DNA from 2 places in the Ensifer sp. Root142 genome. Region 1 is predicted to be linked to the other one. Evidence: riboswitches for the same ligand, from Rfam matches in the RefSeq annotation. Region 1 holds a riboswitch; the other holds the start of a gene.
What was found. Region 1 has a riboswitch for cobalamin ahead of bluB (5,6-dimethylbenzimidazole synthase). Riboswitches for the same ligand answer to the same signal wherever they lie in the genome.
Positions count from the first base shown of each region.

Region 2: it holds a riboswitch for cobalamin, as region 1 does, so the genes downstream of both, ASD52_RS24160 (CbtB-domain containing protein) here and bluB (5,6-dimethylbenzimidazole synthase) in region 1, are expected to answer to the same signal.

Region 1 is NZ_LMFK01000044.1:175,283-182,694, reverse strand. It holds gene ASD52_RS29405 (phytanoyl-CoA dioxygenase family protein) at 1-1,149, shown strand, start outside; gene ASD52_RS29400 (SDR family oxidoreductase) at 1,241-2,062, shown strand; cobalamin riboswitch at 2,140-2,349, shown strand; gene bluB (5,6-dimethylbenzimidazole synthase) at 2,394-3,185, shown strand; gene ASD52_RS29390 (DUF2865 domain-containing protein) at 3,094-4,164, opposite strand; gene ASD52_RS29385 (acyl-homoserine-lactone synthase) at 4,352-4,996, opposite strand; gene ASD52_RS29380 (LuxR family transcriptional regulator) at 5,151-5,888, opposite strand; gene ASD52_RS29375 (NADP-dependent malic enzyme) at 6,065-7,412, opposite strand, start outside.
Region 2 is NZ_LMFK01000029.1:1,280-8,691, reverse strand. It holds gene ASD52_RS24175 (glucoamylase family protein) at 1-274, shown strand, start outside; gene ASD52_RS24170 ((2Fe-2S)-binding protein) at 271-1,134, shown strand; gene ASD52_RS24165 (CbtA family protein) at 1,210-2,004, opposite strand; gene ASD52_RS24160 (CbtB-domain containing protein) at 2,202-2,378, opposite strand; cobalamin riboswitch at 2,421-2,690, opposite strand; gene ASD52_RS24155 (TetR/AcrR family transcriptional regulator) at 2,689-3,381, opposite strand; gene ASD52_RS24150 (NAD(P)H-binding protein) at 3,485-4,315, shown strand; gene ASD52_RS24145 (anthrone oxygenase family protein) at 4,312-4,791, shown strand; gene ASD52_RS24140 (SDR family oxidoreductase) at 4,838-5,635, opposite strand; gene ASD52_RS24135 (SRPBCC family protein) at 5,746-6,309, opposite strand; gene ASD52_RS24130 (metalloregulator ArsR/SmtB family transcription factor) at 6,306-6,680, opposite strand; gene ASD52_RS24125 (crotonase/enoyl-CoA hydratase family protein) at 6,725-7,412, opposite strand, start outside.

The DNA.
Region 1 (7,412 bases):
CTGAGCGAGGATGCCTGCGACATCGAGGCGTTCCGTGCGGAGGTGGAGCGGCAGACGAACCTTGCTGATTATCCACACGCGCTCGCCTGCGAGAAAAATGTGCTGATCTATGACAGCGCCAGCCTGGTTGCCGCCTGCGCCACGACCGAGGGGCGCCGCGCTGCCCTGGCCGAAATCTGCGAGGTGCTGGCAACCGGGCCCGGGGTGGCGGTGTTCAAGCACGCCTATGCCGACACATCAGTCATCGATGCGGCCAGCGGCATCTTTGACGCCATCATCGACGAGCAACACCGCACCAACAGTGGCGGCGGCGACCACTTTGCCAAGCCCGGCGCTAACGACAGGATCTGGAATTCGCTCGAAAAACACTGCCTGAAAAGCCCTGAGAACTTTGCCGCCTATTACGCCAACGCCATCATCGCGCTCGTCAGCGAAGCCTGGCTTGGTCCGAACTACCAGCTGACGGCGCAGGTCAATCGCGTCAATCCCGGCGGCGCGTCGCAGGCGGCCCATCGCGACTATCATCTGGGATTCCAGACCTCTGATGTCATCGAGCAGTATCCTGTTCATGTGCACAGGCTGTCGCCGGTGCTGACGTTGCAAGGTGCCGTTGCCCATTGCGACATGCCGATCGAGAGCGGTCCAACGCTTTTCCTTCCCTATAGCCAGACCTACGTGCCCGGCTATCTCGCGTTGAAACGTCCGGAGTTCCGGGCCTATTTCGACCAGCATCACGTGCAGCTGCCGTTGGAAAAGGGCGATGTCGTCTTCTTCAACCCGGCTCTCTTCCATGCGGCCGGCAGCAATCATTCGACTGATATCAAGCGCGTCGCCAACCTGCTCCAGGTCTCCTCGGCCTTCGGGAGGGCGATGGAGACCGTCGATCGCGCCAGGATGAGTGCAGCCCTCTACCCGGCGCTGACCGCACTCGTGGCATCCGGCACGCTTTCGGCCGATGAGGCGGCCAATGCGATTGCGTCCTGTGCCGAGGGCTATTCCTTCCCGACCAATCTCGATCGCGATCCGCCGCTGGGCGGTCTCGCGCCGAAGACCCAGGCGCAACTGATGCATGAGGCGCTGGCAGGCAGGTGGAGCGATGCGGATTTCAGAAGCGCGCTTGGCGAGCAGGCACAGCGCAAGCTGAGCTGAACGGCAGAATCGATCTTTCCGGTCCCCGGCGTTCTGCGGCGGGGGCCGGTCGCCCTGTTTTCATCTCACTTTCAATTCTGGGAGGACTTTCATGACCGAGCAATATGGCCGTCTCGACGGCAAGATCGCCATCGTCACCGGCGGGACGCAGGGGCTGGGCGCAACGATCGCCAACCTGTTTGCGGAACGTGGGGCTAAAGGTGTCGTCATCTGTGGACGCAACGTTGCCAAGGGCGAAGCGAAGGCCGAGCAGATCCGCAAGGCAACCGGCGCGCAGGTACTTTATGTCGAGGCAGACCTCGAAAAGGTCGAGGACGCGCGCAAGGTCGTCAGCGCCTGCGACGCCACATTCGGGCGCGTCGATGCGCTGGTCAATGCGGCGGCGATCACCGATCGCGGCACCATCCTGGACACCAGCCCCGAACTGTTCGACCGGATGTTCGCTGTCAATGTGCGCGCACCGTTCTTCCTGATGCAGGAAGCGGTAAAGCTGATGCGGCGGGAGGGCACGCAGGGCACCATCGTCAATATTGGCTCGATGTCGGCGATGGCCGGTCAGCCGTTTATCGCCGCCTATTGCTCGTCGAAGGGGGCGCTGGAGACGCTGACCAAGAACACCTCCTATGCGCTGCTGCGCAACCGCATTCGCGTCAATGGCCTCAATATCGGCTGGATGGCGTCCGAAGGGGAAGACCGCATCCAGCGCGAATTTCATGGGGCGGCAGACGACTGGCTCGAAAAGGCGGCCGCCAGCCAACCCTTCGGTCGGCTTGTCGACCCCAAGGAAGTCGCGCGTGCCTGCGCCTATCTCTCGTCGGATGAGTCCGGCCTGATGACGGGGTCGGTCATCTGCTTCGACCAGTCGGTGTGGGGCGGCTATGACGGCTCGCCGCATCCGGTCGCGCCGCTCTGACATCTGACGCTGTCGCGAGGCCCTGTGGAGTGACCGGCAAGCGACGCCGGACTTGCTTGTCATTCCCTGTGGGCTGTGCCCTTATGACGCCGTCAGGTGCCCGCAACGCGGGAGAATCGGGAATCCGGTGTTATTCCGGAACGTGCCCAACGCTGTGACGGGGACGACTGCCTCTAGGGATTTTGAGCTTGCTCAAGATCTTGCCACTGGATCTTCATGTGATCTGGGAAGGTGAGGCGGCCGGTTGATCCGAAGTCAGAAGACCGGCCTGGCAAGATAGACCGATATCCGCGCGGACGGCGGAAGGTTGTGCATTGTTGGGGATCGAACGATGCTGACTGACGCTAATGGCGGCCTTGCGGCTGCAGAGGCCTTTTCATCCGACGAGCGCGAAGCCGTCTATCGAGCCATCGAAACGCGCCGGGACGTGCGGGATCAGTTCCTGGCCGAACCCTTGCCTGACGATGTGGTGATGCGCCTGCTCAATGCTGCGCACCGGGCGCCATCGGTGGGTTTCATGCAACCGTGGAATTTCGTCGTGGTCCGGCAGGCCGAAACCCGCGAGCGGGTATGGCAGGCCTTTTCCCGCGCCAACGACGAAGCGGCATTGATGTTCGATGGCGACCGCCAAGCGAAATACCGCTCCCTGAAGCTGGAGGGGATCCGCAAGGCACCCTTGAGCATCTGCGTCACCTGCGACCGCACGCGCGGTGGAGCGGTCGTTCTCGGGCGCACCCATAACCCGCAGATGGATCTCTATTCCACCGTCTGTGCCGTGCAGAACCTCTGGCTTGCGGCGCGCGCCGAAGGCGTTGGTGTCGGCTGGGTCAGTATCTTTCATGAAAATGAGATCAAGGCGATCCTCGGCATTCCCGATCATGTCGTGATCGTCGCCTGGCTTTGCCTCGGATATGTCGATCGCCTTTACCAGGAGCCGGAACTTGCGGTTAAGGGCTGGCGCCAGCGGCTGCCGCTGGAGGAGCTGGTGTTCGAGGAAGGCTGGGGAACCTGCCGAAAGGCAGACGCTGCGATCAGTTGCTCTGAACCGGCTGGTAGCCCGGACCCTTCGGATGGCGAAGGTCGATCGACGTTTCCTCCTGGGGAAGGAACGTCGGCCCGATGACCCGCACCTTGCTCTTGGCGGGATCGTAGGGGCGCTCCTCCGCAGCCGCCTTGGCGGTAGGGGCGGCCGCTTCCTTCTTGCCCTCGATGACGATGATCGACGATTCGCTGTTGCCAGTGTTGCCACTGGAAGCCTTGGGCGTCGTCGCGATCTTTGGAATCTGGCAACCGCAAATGCCCGGCTTGCCGACGCCGCGCGTCCGATAGGCAAAGGCGTTTGGCAGTTCTTTATAGGGGCGTCCCGTCGAGGCGGAGACCATCTGGTCGCTCTCCTCGGTCGCCAGGTCGTGGAAAAATAGTTCTGTTTCGGCACCCGGGCAGCGGGCGCGGCAGGCCTGCTCGTCGCGGGCGAAGTCCACAGGGCTTGCCTCGGACGAGATCGGGAAGAAGGCGCCATCGCAAGTGCGCACGCACATGGTGCGAAGCGTGCCGGAATAGACGCCGCTTTCCGGCGGGTAGGTGCCCATTTCGCCGTCCCGCAGCATTGGTCCGTAGCTTTCGTCCGGCGGCAGATCGCGCAGGATGTTGCGGTACGTTTCCGGCTCGTCCGGGTCGGCGGTCGCAAATTCCTCGCTGCCACCATAGCAACCGTTGATCTCGAGGGCGGCGAGGATGCGCCGGCGCGTATCGTCTCCATCGCCTGACATCAGCTGCTGGCGCTCCGATTTGAGGATGCGCAGATTGTCTTCCATCTCGGCGATCAGACTGTTGATGTCTGTGCAGATATCCGGGTCGCCGCCGTTGAAGACGACGACGCTGCCTGTGCCGCAGCCGGCGCGTCGGCGATCGTTGCGCGCCCGGCGCAATTCGATGTTCTGTCGGGAAATCGCGCTCGCATAATCGCGGGTATCGGCCGTAGTTTCGATGGCGGCGGGCAGTTCGGCGAGCCGAGTGTTCAGGCGGTCGCACACGCTGGAGGCCAGCGCCTGATCGGCAAGAACCAGAAGCAGCGGCAAGGTCGCCGCGGCTAGGGTTTTCATGTTCCGGAACACGGGCGAACGTCCATTCCTGCAACCGCACGGCGCCACCCTTGTTGTCCGGGTTCGGTCGCTGTCGGCACTTCCTGTTTCAGCCCTATCATAAGGCTTGTCGCCGCCGGTGCAACGACAAGCCTCGCATTGCGTTAACAGCTCCGTCCGGTGGGAGGAACGGAAGGAGCGTTAGAGATCAGGCGGCGCGTGCCGTCTCCAGCGACATCGGCCGTTCAAGAACCGTGCCTTCGATCGCCGCTACGGCCTTCATGGCGCTGAGCAGCGACGGCGTCACTTCCCAGGCGACCGCTACGGCATAGACCGAGCCGATCCGGTGCGGGTCAGCGATGCGCTCGCCGGGGCAACCCATGCGGCGGAACATCCGCTCGAGGAAGACATCGGTCACCGTGACGATATGGCTGATGCCGGAGGCCAGCCCGAGTTCGCCGACACCGCACATCAGTTCTGCGGCGGCGACGGTCACCTGGTTGGAGGCGCGGTCCTGAGAAATCTCCGGGTCGATGCAGAAGCGGCTCGATTCCCAGATCGAGGCGCTGCGGATCTCAGGGTTGTCGCCAAGCAGGATCGGGAACGTATCGTCCAGCATGTTGGGGCCGAGCGTCGGCAGCAATCTCAGCGATCCGCGCAGTTTTCCCGTCTCCGGCGAATAGGACAGAATATAGAGCGGATTCGACTTGTCGTAATTGTCGATCTCCCATTCCCCATCGGTCTGCACGTCCCATTTCAGGAAATCGTGGAAGACGCGCTTGCGCAGCTTGAACATCTCGTCGATGGACTGTGGGTGCTGTCCGCGTGTCCTGCCGTTGAGGATCCTGATCATCTTCTTCTCCATCCTTGTTTTGGGGGATGGCGTGATGCTGTCAGTCCTCAGGCAGGGGCGAAACTGTCACTACCGACAGTTCCGGAAACCGTTTTTTCCCACTAAATATAGACGGGTTTTCAGATGAGCGAAGGAGGAGCGTCTTGAGGGTGGGTCAAACCGTCGGGATCAGTGCATGGCGAACGGCCTGGGCCACGGCCTGCGTGTTGGAGACAACATTGAGCTTTCGGCGGGCATTGGTCATGAAGAAACGCACGGTGCGTTCGGAAATGCCGAGAATGGTGGCAATTTCCCAATAGCTCTTGCCGGCCGCCGACCAGGTGAGAACCTCGGTTTCGCGACCTGTGAGGCGCGTATCGCGCGTGTTCAGCCCCCCTGTCATGGCGGCGTTTTCAAGCATGCCGGCATGAAACAGGTTGGCGGCGAGCTGGAAGTCGCGCAAGTGGTTGCGCCGATAGATCGACCACTCCGCGGCCGACATATTGACGTTGATGGCCAGCAAGGCGGTGCGGCCGGCCGGCGAGGGCAGCGGCAGGGCGACGCCTTCACTGGAAAGGCCGATCTCTTCGGCCGTCTTGAACAATGGCTCGCATTCGGGAAAGCGGTGGCGCGCCGTCGTCCATTCGACAGGCCTGACGCCACCGAGCGCCAGCTTGAGGATCGGGTCGATACGGTAGAGCTCCCGCGTCAGATAAAGCTCGGCCGCGTAGGCACCGAACGTGTGGTGCAACCGGCAGATCTTGAGCTCGTCGGCATAGGGCTCAGCTTCAAGATATAGGAGATGAGCGATGCGAAAGGTACGGCGCATCAACGTAAAGAAATGGGCCGGCTCGACACAGCCTCCGCATTCCAGAATTTCCAGCATGTCGAGGACAGCCTGTTGTTCAGTCATGCCACAACACCGATTTTTGCGCTAAACCCCACAATGGTTGGGGGTTCACCTTTTGTCCAGAACCGACAGCCGATTTGCTGTGGATTGTCGACCCTTGCAAACAATGGTTGTTGCCCAGGGTCGCGGCAGCATCACAGGGCCGCCGGGTGCGGCGGCCCTTAAAAACGAGGGCGTCGCTAGCCCGGATGGCTGGCTTCAACGACGGCGAGTGCCGCCATGTTGACGACGCCACGCGAGGTCACGGACGGCGACAGGATGTGCGCCGGCAGTGCTGAGCCGAGCAGGATCGGTCCGACATGCAGGCTGTCCGTCATCGTCTTGACGACGCCAAGCGTGATGTTGGCAGCATCCAGGTTCGGGAAGACCAACAGGTTGGCTTCGCCCGAGAGCGTGCTGTCGGGCATGACGCGCTGACGCAGCACTTCGGAGATGGCCGAATCGCCGTGCATTTCGCCATCGACTTCCAGATCGGGCGCGAGTTCGCGCACAAGCTGAAGCGCCTGGCGCATCTTGGTGGCACTCTCGGAATCGCGCGAGCCGAAGTTCGAATGCGAGACCAGGGCGGCATGTGGCGTGATGCCGAAGCGCCGGATCTCCTGCGCCGCCATGACGGTGGTCTGGGCGATTTCTTCGGCACTCGGGCAGTAGCTGACATAGGTGTCGGTGAAGAACGTGGCGCCACGCTGCGAGATCAGCAGGCTGAGGGCCGAGAAATCGAGCACGCCGTCGCGCTTGCCGATGATCTGCGAGACGTCGCGCAGGTGCTTGCTGTAACGCCCTTCGACACCGCAGATTAGCGCATCGGCTTCGCCGCGCTTGACGGCAAGCGCCCCAATGACGGTGGTGTTGGTGCGGACGATCGTGCGGGCAGCTTCCGGAATGACACCGAGACGGCCGACGAGGGCGAAATAGTCCTCGACGTAGTCGCGGTAGCGCGGGTCGCCCTCGGGGTTGACCACCTCGAAATCGATATCCGGACGAATGCGCAGGCCGTAGCGACGCAGGCGCGTCTCGATGATCTGCGGACGACCGATCAGGATCGGGCGGGCCGTGCCTTCCTCCAGCAGCACCTGGGCGGCGCGCAGCACGCGCTCGTCTTCACCTTCGGCGAAGATCACGCGGTTCTTCTGCGCATTCTTGGCGGCGGCAAAGACCGGCTTCATGATGAAGCCCGAGCGGAAGACGAAGCGGTTCAGCTTGTCGAGATAGGCGTCGTAGTCCTGGATCGGGCGGGTGGCGACGCCGCTTTCCTCGGCAGCCTTGGCAACCGCCGGCGCAATCCGGAGGATCAGGCGTTGGTCGAAGGGCGAGGGGATCAGGTAATCGGGACCGAAGACCGGCGTCTCGCCGGAATAGGCGCGGGCGGCCACGTCGGACGGCTCCTCGCGGGCAAGGCCGGCAATGGCGCGGACCGCCGCCATCTTCATTTCTTCGTTGATCGTGCTTGCGCCGCAGTCGAGCGCACCGCGGAAGATGTGCGGGAAGCAAAGCACGTTGTTGACCTGGTTGGGGAAATCCGAACGG
Region 2 (7,412 bases), on a different contig from region 1:
GTCGGCACTCGCCGAGCTCGAGAACTGTTACCCGGACATTCTGTGCGAGAGCCGGTTTCCCGGCGGGTTCAATCCGAGCCTGCCCGGTGTGGGCCCGGAGGGTTGGGTCGACGACCGCGTGGTCGGGCTTGACCAGGGGCTTGTCGTGATGATGATCGAGAATGCCAGAAACGGTTTCGTCTGGGAGCTGACGCGCAGCATTCCGGCCATACGGCGCGGATTGCAGCGGGCGGATTTTCGCGGCGGCTGGCTTGAGACCAGGGAGACGGCATGAGCTTGGGCCACGAGCGGCAGGACGAGCGCCCGGCGGAGGACGAGGCGGACGCGGCGTTGCGCCAGAGCGCCCTTGGCGTTCTCGCGCACCTGCAGTCGTCTTTCCCCGAAGTGGGCTTTTCGCTCGGGGCCGCCGGCGACGTATTTCTTCCCGAGGCGCGGTTCTGGGTGGAGGAGGGCGTCGGGCTTGAAGACAGCCTTGCCTATCAGGATCGCTTTGCCGAGGGCATGGACGACAAGATCCGCGCCGCCCATCTGATTGCCTTTTACAGCAACCAGCTCACGCTCGCGCTTGGCGGCCTCTATCTCGGTGGGGGCATCGTGGCAGCCGTTCGCGGCCTTCGCTTCGAAGAATTTTCGCGGGCCTATGGCGAACGGCTTGTCGCGGCCAAGCGGTTTCATTTCAGCCTTGCCTTGCCCGCAGCCGGGGATCATGCCCCGGCGACTGCGGACGTCTTCGGCGAAACCTTCGCTGCGCATCTGGCGCCGATCGTCGTCATGTTGAAGCGTCGCACCGGCCTGTCCTCGGGCGCGCAATGGCGGCTTGCGGCGGATTCGCTTGCCGGTGGGTTCCTGGAGATCGGCCGCGTCCTCGGCGACGAGGAGACCGCGATGGCGAGGGCGCTGGCGATCGTCAAGCGCGCGGGTACGTCGCTATTTTCCGACAAGCTCCGTTACGAGGACATCGTGATCGAGATCGGCGGCAATCATGCGCTGTCGCGCACCTATCGCCTGCGCGGCGGCTGCTGTCTCTATTATCGAACGGAAGGTGGCAGCTTCTGCGACAGTTGCGTGATGCTGGCGCCGGACGACCGCCGCGCGCGGTTGCAGGCGCATCTGCTGGCATTGCAGGCGCGCTGAGACATCTCGACGACAAAGCCCCTGATATCGGCGATATCAGGGGCTCCGGGTTGATGGCGAAATCTGGCCGGTCTGTTACGCCTTGGCGAAACGATCGTTGATGAAGCCCGACACGACGCCGAGAACAATCCAGAACGCGAGCGTGGTGGCAAGGGCTGCCACGGCGAATTCAGCGCCGAGCACGGCCGGCACATTGCTGGAGATGTCCGACGGTTGCGGCGCGCCATAGACATGCGGTGCCGCGATCAGCACGAGGCCGATGATCTTGGCGGCGATCTCTTGCCGCAAGACCAGCAGATAGAGACCGGCGGCAGACAACAGCACGGTTGCACCCCACCAGACCTGGCGGTCGCCGAGTTCCGCGGCCGGGAAGCCCGGCAGTTCCGGCGGCAGACCGATTGCCGGCAGCATGTGCACGGCAAGCCAGCCGCAGGCGCCCCAGAGCGCGCCGTTCCTGAGCGTGATCGGGTAGCCGATGACGAGGCTGACGCCGGCGAGCAGCAGCGCGAAGCCGGAGCCGGTCACCAGATTGGCGATCAGCGTGCCGGAAAAGCGGCTCATGCCGAACATGATGCCGCCTTCCTCGTGTTCGCCCTCATGGGCGTAGGCAGGCGTGATCGGCGACAGGGCGTCAAGCAAAGCGCCAATCGGCGAAACCGCCTTCAGCGACGAATGCTGGTCGTGGTTTGCTGCGGCCGGATCGGCCGTTCCCGGCTGAACGGCTGGTTGTTCGCCGGCGGCCGGTGCCTCGCCTTCGAATTCTTCCGCGTGCAGGATCAGCGGTACGACGCGCAGTTCCTGGGCGCCGGTCATGAAGACACCGGCAATCAATCCAGCCACGATCGCGGCCAGAAGCGTTCTGACAATCATTTTCGATATCCCTCGATATCGGCGCGCCATGCATCTGGCAGGCAGCGCCGTGTCCCACTGGCAAATATGCGAACGGCTCCGTCCGGCAGATCTTCAATCTGCATCAGACGCGAGCAAACGCGTCCGGCTGTCTGCCGGAAGCGTTTTTGTCCGCAGCTATGTCGATGCGGAACGCAAGTCGCGTCCCGGAACATCGCTTAGTGGCAGGGGAAGCCATAGGAGTGGCGGGTGTCGTGCGCGGTATCGTGCAGCACGGCCGAGTTCGCCAGGCCTGCGCCGAAGACGAGGAAGCCGCCGATGAGGAGCGCGATGATACCTGCGGTCAGACGATCGCTGAGGGAGAGCGGAATGCTCGAAACTGTAGATGTAGCCATGACAACCTCCGTGATGGCGTCGGGATCTTTCCCGGTTTGGGCCCTATGCCCGCATCGACTGGCAGGTTTCCTGGCTCAGGACGTCGGGTGAGATCACCCTGGATTTGCCTCGCCTTCCCAGAGCAAGGGCCGCCCTCTCGCGGTCTTGTCTCCAGTGGCTTCTTCCGGATCGCTCCGGAACGGCGCATTCACGTCGCTCTACAGTCGCGGGGTCGGCCGTGATTTGAATGCCCAGCATGGGTCCATCCGTCACGTTCCCGTTTACTCCCGAAACGCGTTCGCGTTGCGGGAACCAATCGATCCACGATGATTAGGATCGCACCCCGGAGATGTCAATTAGACTTGCGCCGCCGCCCGGTCCATCCGCGACAAAATCACGAAGGATCATGCGTTTATAGGCTTCGACGATCTGGTCGCCCTCTGCTCTGGTGACGGAGACCGCAAGCCGCATCGTGCAATCGCCGAGATGCATGATCAAAAAGGCGGCGCTGTCGATCGTTTCGCGCGGCGTGTCGGGCGCAAACCGAGCCCAGACGTCGGCCAGAAGCTGGCCGCCGGCACGGCTTTGCAAAAGGTCGATCTCGCGCAGCGCCTTGTCGGCCTGCATCGCTGACCAGATGTCGCGCATCACAGGCTCGGCCAGGAACATATCGTAATAGATGTCGAACAGCATGGAGAAGGCGTCACGCAGTTCCGAGATCGACGTCACCTTGGCAAGCTCGGCCCCGATGCATTCATTGCAGACCGCATTGTAGCGCTCGGCCAGCGTGCGCACGATCGCCGCCTTGTCGGGGAAGTACTGGTAGAGGGAGCCGATCGAGATTCCAGCCTTTTCAGCGACTTCGCTCATGCGCATGGCGTCGCTGCCCTTCTCCTGGATGATCGCCGTGGCGCAGGAAAGGATGTGCTCGACGCGCTCGCGGCTGCGCTTCTGGCTGGGCGTGCGGCGCAGCGCCGGCTCGTCGTCAGCGGGGATTGTGGAAGGGCTTGCATCGGGAATCATGAGTAATGCTCACATTTTGACTTGACTCCTAAAATACGAGGATTTATCACATTTGCAAATGTGAGAGATGCTCATGTTTTGCAATCAACCTCAGGAGGAAGCGATGACTGACAAACTCACACTGGTTCTGGGCGGTACGGGCAAGACGGGGCGGCGGGTGGCGGCCCGCCTTGAGGAGCGGGGTATCGCGGTGCGCATCGGCGCCCGTTCGGCATCGCCTTCCTTCGACTGGACGGATGAGGCGACCTGGGCGCCCGTGCTTGAAAATGTCGAGCGCATCTATATCAGCTACCAGCCGGATCTGGCGGTGCCGGGCGCCGTCGAAACCATCCGCAAATTCTCGAGGCTTGCCGTTCGCTCGGGCATCAAGCGGCTGGTGCTTCTGTCGGGGCGCGGCGAGGACGAGGCGGAAGCGGCCGAGCGCGAACTGCAGGCCTCCGGCGCCGACTGGACGATCATCCGGGCAAGCTGGTTCTTCGAGAATTTCAGCGAGGATTTTTTGACCGATTCCGTTCGCAGCGGATCGGTGTTCCTGCCGCCGGATGAGATCACCGAACCCTTCATCAGCACCGACGACATCGCCGACGTGGCAGTTGCAGCCCTTCTGGACGAGGGGCATGTCGGCAAGGTCTATGAGCTGACAGGCCCGCGGCTGATGACCTTTGCCCAGGCCGTGGCCGAGATCGCGACGGCTGCCAACCGCCGGATCGGCTATCAGTCCGTGCCGGTTGCCGACTTCACGGTGCAGTTGCGGGCCGACGGATTGCCTGATGACTATGTCGAACTCATCCGCTATCTCTTCACGTCGGTGCTCGACGGGCGCAATTCGCAAGTGACGTCCGATGTCGAGCGCGTGCTTGGGCGCAAACCGCGCGACTTCGCCGACTATGCCCGGGAGACCGCTGCAACTGGTGTCTGGAGTATCGCCGCATGATCCCGCTGATCCCCGCTCTGGCGTTTGCCGCCGCAATCGGCTCCGGCCTGATGGCCGGGCTGTTCTTCATCTTCTCGGTCTGCATCATGCAGGCTTTGTCGCGGCTGCCGGCGGAGCAGGGGATCGCGGCGATGAACGCCATCAACGTGGTGATCCAGAATCCGCTGTTCCTCAGTACCTTCATGGGCACGGCGCTTCTGGGGCTCGCGCTGGTCGTCGCGGCCTTCATCTGGGGCGGTAACGGCAGCCTGCTGCTGGCGGCCGGCGGCATCGCCTACGTCGCCGGCGTGCTGATCGTCACCATTATCTTCAACGTGCCGATGAACGATGCGCTGGCGGCTGCCACGTCTGGGCAGGCTGCCACCGAAATCTGGCAGCAGCACTACCTGACCGACTGGGTCTGGTGGAACCATGTGCGCACGATTTCCTCGATCGGCGCTCTGGCGCTGTTCATTCTGGGTTTTGCGCGCAGCTGAAGAGAACGACCGACGCGACCCTGTGAAGGTCCGCCGGTCGTTCATTTCAATCAACCAGCGAGCCGCAGGTGAGGTTGGCGATCGCGCCGGTCATGGCGCCCGCCCGGTCCGAGGCGACGAAGGCGGCATAGTCGGCGACCTCGTCGAGCCTCGGGAAACGGCCGAGCAATGTGCCGGACTTTGCCCGACCGTCGAGCATCTCCTCCACAGTGGTATCGAACCGGTCGGCAAACCCTTGAAAGACGGCGCGCGCATGCGAAGCTGGCAGTGCCTCGGGAATGGCATCCGGCCGCAGGCAGATGACGCGGATGCCATGGCTGCCGAGTTCGCCGGCGAGAATGCGCGAGAAGGTCTCGATGGCGCCGCAGGTGGTGCCGTAGCCGAGGAAACCCGAGCCGGACATGCGCGAGCCGGGCGTCGAAAGCGTCAGGATGACACCGCTGCCGTTTCTTTCCATCTGCGCTGCTGCCGCCTTGGCGGTGATGAAGTTGGCGCGGGTATAGGCTGCAATCGGGTGCTCGAACTGTTCCAGCGTCAGCTCAGAAAGCGGCGGGCCCTGAATGTGGGCAAAGCCGACAGCGGTCAGGACCACGTCGATCCTGCCGGTTCGGTCGACAACCGATTGCGCATGCCGCTCGACGGCGGCTTGATCCATCACGTCGAGGACGTCGAACTCCGCCTTTCCACCCGCCGCCCGTATTGCCTTGGCCGTACGATCCAGGGTTTCGGCCGTTCGTCCAACGAGAAAGACACTCGCGCCTTCGCGGGCAAAGGCACGCGCCGCAGCACCGCCGATGGCGCCGCTGCCGCCATAAACAATCGCACTCTTATCCTGAAGCAACATTGTAGCCTCCCTTGATCCTGTTGGGGTGAATGGGCGTGCGGCATGGGCCCCTGGATCGATATCGATCCAAGGGAGAAAACCGTGCAGCAAGTATGATGTGTTAACGGGTACTAGCGCGCAGCGATCTGCCGCGCATATTCCTGTTCGAGCCTAGTATGCTTGTTCCAGAAGCCATGCGAGGTGCGGTCGGAAACCACATCGGCGAGAATGTCGAGATGGGTGTGCCAGCCGGCAGCCACGCTTGCCATCATCTCCTGTGTCGCGATGCGCGAATGGGTGACCACCAGCAGCACTTCTGAGCCCTTGGCCTCCAGATCGAAGCGCACCTGCGACGGCGTCGGCGTGCCTTCGCCCCAGGTATAGGCCAACAGGTACGGCGGCTTGCAGGCGATGATGCGGCCATGGATACGGCTTTCGCCGGCAAGGGCGGCATATTTGGTTGGCGGCTCACCGCAATCCGTGCCGAGGTCCTCATGGCGGAAGATATGTTCGACCGTCGATTCGGCTATAGCACCTATGGTGCCCGACGCCATCCACTGGCGGCGCTTGTCCTCCTCCGTCAGGTAGGCCCAGATGCGCTCGATCGGGCCGGGCAACAACCGCTCGATGCGTGCCGCATCCGGCGCGACGATCCGGGCATATCCGCCGTCGTCCATGCCGGCTTGCGGTGTCATCGCTTCTTCTCCGTTTGCTGCGGCGTCGTGGTCTGCCTGTCTGCGGCCTTCGCGGCGTCCTCGGCCAGAAGCAGTGCCTCCAACACATCGATGCGTTGACGCCAGAAGGCTTCGTAATGGCGCATCCATTCCATGCCGGCATGCATCGGCTCGGCGTCGAGCCGGCAGACATGCGCCCGGCCGCGCACTTCGCGCCGCACGAGACCGGCGCCTTCGAGCACCTTGATGTGTTTCGATGCGGCGGCAAGCGAGATCGAGAAGGGTGCGGCCAACTCGCCCACCAGCCGCTCACCCGCTGACAGATCCTGCAGCATCGCCCGCCGCGTCGGGTCGGACAGCGCATGGAATACGGCGTCAAGCCGATCGTTCATATATTCAACCATGTCGTTGAATATCGCCGATCTCGCGGTTATTGTCAACCGATTGGTTGAATATCTCTGTGCCGATCCTTCCAGGCGACCAACGCCTCTGTGAGGTCCGCGGTCGGCACCATGCGGGCAAATTGTTCGCTTTCCACCAGAAGCCCCTCTGATATCGACATGTTGAGGCCGCGGGTGACGGCGGTGATGATCGTCTGGACGACAAGCGGTGAATGTCGCAGGATGCGTCTGGCAAGCGCGCGGGCGGCAGGCATGAGCTCGTCGTGGGCAACGACGCTGTTGACCAGCCCCAGTTCGAGCGCGTGTTCGGCCGAAAAGTCGTCGCCGGTCAAAAGCAGTTCCAGCGCGCGTTTGCGGCCGGCAAGCCGGGGCAGGCGCTGGGTGCCGCCAAAGGTCGGCGGCATGCCCAGCCTGATCTCGGGCTTGGCGAAACGGGCGCGATCGCTGGCAACGGCAAGATGCACGGCCTCGGTGATTTCGCAGCCGCCGCCATAGGCGAGACCGTTGACGGCGGCGATGATGGGCTTGGGAAATGCCTCCAGCCTTGCGGTCAGGCGCTGGCCGCGGCGGACGAAATCACGCACGGCGGTGTTCGCCCCCTTGGCAACGCTCCCGGAAAACTCGGGAATGTCGCCGCCGGCGGAAAAGGCCCGTTCGCCAGCACCGGTGATGATCACCGCGCCGACGGTGTCGTTCACCTCGATCATGTCGAGCAGACCCAAA